3 regions of the Lysinibacillus sp. FSL W8-0992 genome follow, and region 3 is predicted to be linked to each of the others. Evidence: riboswitches for the same ligand, from Rfam matches in the RefSeq annotation. Region 3 holds a riboswitch; each other region holds the start of a gene.
What was found. Region 3 has a riboswitch for lysine ahead of NSQ74_RS15625 (transporter substrate-binding domain-containing protein). Riboswitches for the same ligand answer to the same signal wherever they lie in the genome.
Positions count from the first base shown of each region.

Region 1 (2,274 bases), 1.7 Mb from region 3:
CCTACTTTAGGATGGAGAGCATTATTCTTTGTTGGTGTAATACCTGTTATTTTTGCCTTTATCGTAAGGAAAAATTTAGATGAATCACCTGAGTGGCTCGCTGCTCAGAAAAATAAAAAGGCTAGTAAGAAAGATGAAAAGGGTAAGTTGGTACAATTGTTTGAAACGCCACGAACAGCGATTACAACAATCTCTTTAATCATAATGGCAACAGTTCAAATTGCCGGCTATAACGGATTAATGATTTGGTTACCATCGATGTTGCAACAGTCACAAGGTTTGTCTGTTTCAAGTTCTGCCATTTGGACAATTAGTACAGCGGTTGGCATGATTATCGGTATGTTAACCTTTGGACTATTTCTAGACCGATTTGGCGCAAAGCGTGCCTTTGGCGTCTTCCTTATTGCCTCAGCATGTGCTGTGTTTTTATACTCTTATGCTACGGGTAGTGTTGGTGTCCTAATAGGTGGTGCAATTGTCGGATTCTTCTCAAATGGTATGTTTGCTGGATATGGAGCATTGATTGGTAGTCTATATCCCGTTCAAATTCGAAGTACCGCAACAAATACAATTTTTAACTTTGGACGAGCTATAGGAGGCTTTTCACCAATCCTTGTCGGCTATATTTTACAAAGTTATGATATGAAAGTTGCGATGCTTTACTTAGCAGGTTTATATTGTATTTCCTTTATTGTCATGCTAATGCTTAAAAAAGATAATTTAGGGAATGTAAGCGAAACTATATAACAACGTAAGTTTATTTATCCACCAAATGAAATGCATTTGCGTTTTAATTGGTGGTATTTTTTTAGGGCGCGAGTCTGCTATAACGGGCTAAGTCCTGCTTTATAAAACAGGAATTGCTTTATATTTTCCCATGACAAGCTGAAAGAAGAATACCATCTTAATGAATTATATTGTAAGTCGGATTATTATAAAGTGAATAATTAAGTGAGTAAATAATTTATAGTATATTGTTATATTTATTGTAAATAATTATTGTATAAAAGTGTTTTGTATGGTATTTATTTGAAGTTTTGTGCTATAAATCTTATAAAATATAGTAAATTTAAAGTTGACATAGAAAAAACGCAATAATATAATTATTTCAAACAATTAAATAAACCTCACTTTTTCGATAGTGAGGTAGAGGCGCGACAATTAACAGTACCTAATGGAGTCCGAGAAGATGTAGAGGTTAGGTAGAAGGAAGTGTCGCCGAAGTGTGTGATGAGTTCTCGCCATCATATGCTGGGTCTGTAGCGAATAGTTACAGGACTGTCTTCATAAGCATTCGTGTTTATGAAGTTGTGCTATCTCTGTTTAGACAAACAGTGGGAATTTTAAATGGTCGATTCATTTTTAGTTTCTAGCTTTAAAAATGAGTAGGTCATTTTTGTGTTAGACAGATTCTTTTGCACAAAGAGTCTGTTTTTTTATTTGTCTAAACATATTTGAATTAGAGGTATTTTGGAGGAATTATTATGGATAATACATCAACATTATATTATGAATTTTTACCGACTGACGGTCAAAAAATAAACGTGGACCCAGATAAAACAGCATTACTAATCGTAGATATGCAACACCAGTTTATTAGCCGAGACGGTTTAGACGCGCAGGTTGCAAGAGAAAAGGGCATGTTTAAACAGTGGGAATACTTCTTTAATCGTATCGATGATTTAACGATTCCGAACAATAAAAAGCTTTTAGATTTTTTCCGTACTAATAAACTTGAAGTAACATTTGGTCGCATTGCTTGCCATCATAAAAATGGACGAGATCGTTCTCCTGTACAACGCCGTCCAGGATGGAACAATATTTTATTGCCAATCGGTGACCCAGGAGCGGAGATGGTGGATGAATTAAAGCCTCTTGATGACGAAATTGTTGTAAATAAAACGACAGATAGCGTATTAAGTGGAACGAATTATGAATTTTTACTGCGTAATATGGGCATTGAAACAGTAGTTTGTACAGGGGTTGTAACTGACCAATGTGTTGCATCAACAGTTCGAAGCTTAGCTGACGCAGGATTTGAAGTTATTTTAGTTGAAGATGCATGTGCAGCTGCTACACAACAGCTTCATGATGCTGAAATTATGATTATGAATCAAATTTATTGCCAAGTAATGAGCACAGATGAAGTAATTGATTTAGTAACGGAAGAACTATCAAAACGTAACCCTGTGAATGTGTGAGAGGAATAGACTATGAGTCAAACACCCAATGATCATACACCACAGTTAAAGCGTGTTTTAACATTAAAAGATT
Region 1 covers NZ_JBBOZQ010000001.1:1,367,954-1,370,227, forward strand. Annotated here, with positions in the region: gene NSQ74_RS06615 (MFS transporter) at 1-747, shown strand, start outside; lysine riboswitch at 1,140-1,324, shown strand; gene NSQ74_RS06620 (cysteine hydrolase family protein) at 1,485-2,201, shown strand; gene NSQ74_RS06625 (APC family permease) at 2,214-2,274, shown strand, end outside.
Region 1: linked by a shared signal. The riboswitch ahead of NSQ74_RS06620 (cysteine hydrolase family protein) and the one ahead of NSQ74_RS15625 (transporter substrate-binding domain-containing protein) in region 3 are both predicted to bind lysine.

Region 2 (2,274 bases), 980 kb from region 3:
GATGCGGTATCAGCAATGGTTGTGTTTATTGATGGTAAACCTGCAAAGAAGGAATATCGTAAATATAAAACACGCACAGCCGCTAAACATGACGATTACGGAGCAATGCAAGAAGTGATACGTCGCCGTTACACGCGTGTATTGAAAGAAGGTTTGCCATTGCCTGATTTAGTTCTAATAGATGGCGGTAAAGGACAGATGGAAGTAGCGCGAGAAGTGTTAGAGGATGAGCTCGGTCTTGTTATCCCAATTGCGGGCTTAGCAAAAGATGAAAAGCATAATACATCACAGCTTTTATTTGGAGATCCGCCCGATGTCATTGCATTAAAGCGGACAAGTGACGGGTTTTATTTACTACAGCGTATTCAGGACGAAGTACACCGTTTTGCCATTACATTTTTACGCCAACAGCATGAGAAAAATGCTATTCAATCTGTTCTCGATGGAATTGAAGGTGTTGGTCCAAAGCGCAAGCAACAATTATTGAAGCATTTCGGCTCTGTTAAAAAGATTCGTGAGGCAAGTGAGCTTGCACTTCAAGAAGCGGGAATACCTGCGAACTTAGCGAACAGTATTTACAATTATTTTCAGCAACAGACATTGTCAAAGGATTAGACATATGCTAAGGTTGTCATAGAACAATGAAGTGAAAACACTATCTTGTTCTATTACACCTTATATGAATGTTTATGTGAGCAATGTATAAAAAGGAAGTATTTTCATAAAGGGAAAATTAATAAATTCACTATTTTAAGTGATGATAGAGGTGCAAGTTTCAATAGTAGCACATTGAAGGATGGACAAATCCAGTGACAATGTGTGAAAGGGGAGCTTGCCGAAGTGAAGTATCGTTGTTTCCGATACTTTGCTGGTTTTGCATTTAATAGATGTAAGACTGTCGAATCTTTACGTTTCGGAGAGCTATCACACATGCGCAAGCTTTTTATTGTACATGTTGCAGGCAGCTTTCACGTTATGTGAGGGCTGCCTTTTTGCTGTTCTAGAGACGAATTGATAAAAGGAGAATGATGATAATGGCGAGTATTGTATTGAAATTTGGCGGACCTGCAATCGCTTCAACTGAGCGGATTCGAGAGGTCGTTAAAATAGCGATAGCCAAAAAAGAGCTTGGCTATGAAGTAGTAGTGGTGACTGCAGCAATGGGTCGCACAGCAAAAGACTTAGCAAAGATGGGACGTGATTTATCAGACGATGCTTCTAAACGTGAGATGGATGTACTACTATCGACGACCTCACAATTAGCAAGTGCCCTTTTTGCAATTGCTTTACAAGAGGAAGGCTATGATGCAGTTTCATTGACTGGCTGGCAGGCTGGTGTGCAAACAGATGCGAAACATTTTAATGCACGTATCGACCATATCGATGTGAGCCGTATGAAAGAACATTTGATACAAGGACAAATTGTCGTTGTTGCGGGGAAGCAAGGCATTAATAGTGCGCACAATATAACAACACTTGGTAAGGGTGGCGCAGAAACAACAGCAGTAGCCATTGCAGCCGCATTAGAAGCGGAACGTGTTGACATTTATACAAATGTGGATGGAGTTTATACAGCAGATCCTCGTCATATTGAAAAAGCAAGAAAGTTAAAGGAGATTTCATATGATGAAATGCTTGAACTATCACATTTAGGTTCACATATTTTACATCCACGTGCAGTGGAGCTCGCAAAAAAGTTTCAAATCCCAGTCATTATTCGTTCAAGCGTAGTAGATACAGAAGGTACTTTATTGAAGGAGGAAGTTGAAATGGAGAAAAATTTAATTGTACGTGGTGTTGCTTATGAGTCTGATATCATTCGCCTAACAATCGGTTATGATACATACTCAACTGCATCGTTAGCAGATATGTTTGCTATACTTGCAGACAATCGCATTAATGTTGATATTATTGTGCAAGCTATTATAGAAGGTGTGAGACCATCAGTATCTTTTACAATTTTAAAAGAAGAGTTTGCTGATGCTTTACGTGTACTAGAGGATAGTAAATTGTCACTTGGTTTTAGCTTTGCAGATTTTGAAATTGGCTTAGCGAAAGTTTCAATTATAGGATCAGGCATGGCATCAAATCCTGGCGTTGCTGCACGAATGTTTGACCGTTTACGCCGCGAGGATATTGCAGTAAAAATGGTCAGTACTTCTGAAATTAAAGTTTCTGTTGTTGTACCACAGGACGAAATGATCCGCGCTGCAAACGCATTACATGAGGAGTTTAATTTAGCAGTAGAGATTCCCGTAAACTAAAAGGTTGAAG
Region 2 covers NZ_JBBOZQ010000001.1:2,111,868-2,114,141, forward strand. Annotated here, with positions in the region: gene uvrC (excinuclease ABC subunit UvrC) at 1-615, shown strand, start outside; lysine riboswitch at 754-932, shown strand; gene NSQ74_RS10425 (aspartate kinase) at 1,035-2,264, shown strand.
Region 2: linked by a shared signal. The riboswitch ahead of NSQ74_RS10425 (aspartate kinase) and the one ahead of NSQ74_RS15625 (transporter substrate-binding domain-containing protein) in region 3 are both predicted to bind lysine.

Region 3 (2,274 bases):
TCAATTGCAGACTTAGCTAAAAAAGCACGCGATAAAAAATTAGGTTTAGCTGATCTTCAAGGTGGTTCATTCACAATTACAAATGGTGGTGTATTCGGTTCATTAATGTCAACACCTATTATGAACGGTACACAAGCTGCTATTTTAGGAATGCACTCAATTAAAAAACGCCCTGTAGAAGTAAATGGCGAAGTAGAAATTCGTCCTATGATGTACTTAGCATTATCTTACGACCACCGTATTATCGATGGTAAAGATTCTGTAGGCTTCCTTAAAACTGTTAAAGAGTTACTTGAAAATCCAGAAGATTTATTATTAAATTCTTAATTCGATAAATTAAGTATTCAAACCCTGCAAACTTAACTGTTTAGCAGGGTTTTTCATTTATTTACGCTATAATGAAATTTGCTTGATGGTCTTAATGGCCTTTATTTGACTGGGAAATCGATTCTTATGGTTTATAAATCTTGTTTTTTATAATAAAAATTTGTGAAATGATGACAATCATAGTTAATGTTATTCTACTTTATTTATGGATTTTAAAAGGATTATAGGCTAATTTTGTAATTAGTCAGAAAAATGATAAAACTATCTTGACGACTATGCTAGCTTTATAGTAATATCTATATATCAATTAAATAAACAAACCTCACTTTTGTTTTTTGTGAGGTAGAGGCGCGGTATTTATTAGTCCATTGCTGAGTATAAGCAAGCGAAGACGTAATGGAGAAGGAAATATCGCCGAAGTATAAAAGGAGCTCGTACTTTTATGCTGGGTCTGCAGTGAATAAGTGCAGGACTGTCCTAGTAAATTCAATTCCAGTTTACTAGGTTGTGCTATCTCGGAAACATGGAAATTATAGTGAGGATTTGGGCAACTGTCAATAAAAGGTAAGACCTAAGTTCAAAACTTAGGTCTTTTTTTGTACAGTTGCTTTATTTTTTTTACAGAAAAGGGGAGTTTTAGATGAAAAGAAAATGGTTGTTATTTATGTTAACAGCAATGACAGCAATCGTGTTAGCGGCTTGTGGTTCTGGTGACAAGGATGAAAAGACAACAGGTGATGGTTCAAAGGAAGAAACTGGTGGAGAGTTCCGCATTGGGATGGAAGCAGGTTATCCTCCATTTAACTGGACTCAGCAAGATGATGCAAACGGAGCAGTGAAAATTGCTGATAATGCAGAGTATGCAGGCGGTTATGATGTACAAATGGCGAAAAAAATCGCTGATGGCTTAGGTAAAAAATTAGTAGTAGTAAAAATGGAATGGGATGGCTTAGTACCTGCGCTTCAGTCAAAAAAAATCGATGCGATTGTAGCAGGGATGTCTCCAACAGAAGAACGTAAACAAACAATTGATTTCACTGAAAACTACTACACTTCTGATTTCGTAATGGTAATTAAAAAAGGTAGCAAATATGAAAATGCAAAATCAATTCAAGATTTTTCAGGTGCAAAAGTTACATCTCAGCTAAATACATCTAACTATAATGTTATCGATCAAATTAAAGGTGTAGAAAAGCAAACAGCGATGGAAAACTTCTCTGCAATGCGTGTAGCTCTAGAAGCTGGCAAAATTGATGGCTATGTAGCTGAACGTCCAGAAGGTATTTCGGCAGCAGCAGCTAATGACAAATTCACATTTGTATCTTTTGAAGAAGGATTTGATACAGATATTTCAAATACTTCAATTGCAGTTGGTTTACGTAAAGGTGATGCTAGTCTAGATAAAATCAATGAAATCTTAAAAGGTATTTCAGAAGATGATCGCCAAAAAATTATGGAAGAAGCTATTCTTCAACAACCTGCAGCTCAGTAATACAAAAAGAGATAGGGTTGTCCTTAACGAAAAAACAGCATACCGGAAATTTCAAGTATGCTGTTTTCTCTAAGTGAAAATTCACTTACAACATATAGAGAAGTTGATTTTTACTAATTGAAAGTCGTGATATTTTGCTAAGAGCGACTGGGACAGCCTTTATCATATTTAGTTTGTTCAGAGAGGCAGTCATTCTGAATAAAGTCATGTCTAAGAAGTGTGTCACATATTTTGAATAAAGCAAATGAATTCAAATGAAGAGATGATTTCACAAAAGGCATAATTGATATAAAGCAACAACACGTTGTTAGGAGGAACATCATGAGTTTAGAATGGATCATTTCTATTATAGAAAACAACTGGCAAATGTTTTTACGAGGAGCGTATTATACGTTACTCATTTCAACAATCAGTACAATTATTGGTGCATTCATCGGATTTTTTATTGGGATTAT
Region 3 covers NZ_JBBOZQ010000001.1:3,095,585-3,097,858, forward strand. Annotated here, with positions in the region: gene odhB (2-oxoglutarate dehydrogenase complex dihydrolipoyllysine-residue succinyltransferase) at 1-327, shown strand, start outside; lysine riboswitch at 663-848, shown strand; gene NSQ74_RS15625 (transporter substrate-binding domain-containing protein) at 968-1,819, shown strand; gene NSQ74_RS15630 (amino acid ABC transporter permease) at 2,141-2,274, shown strand, end outside.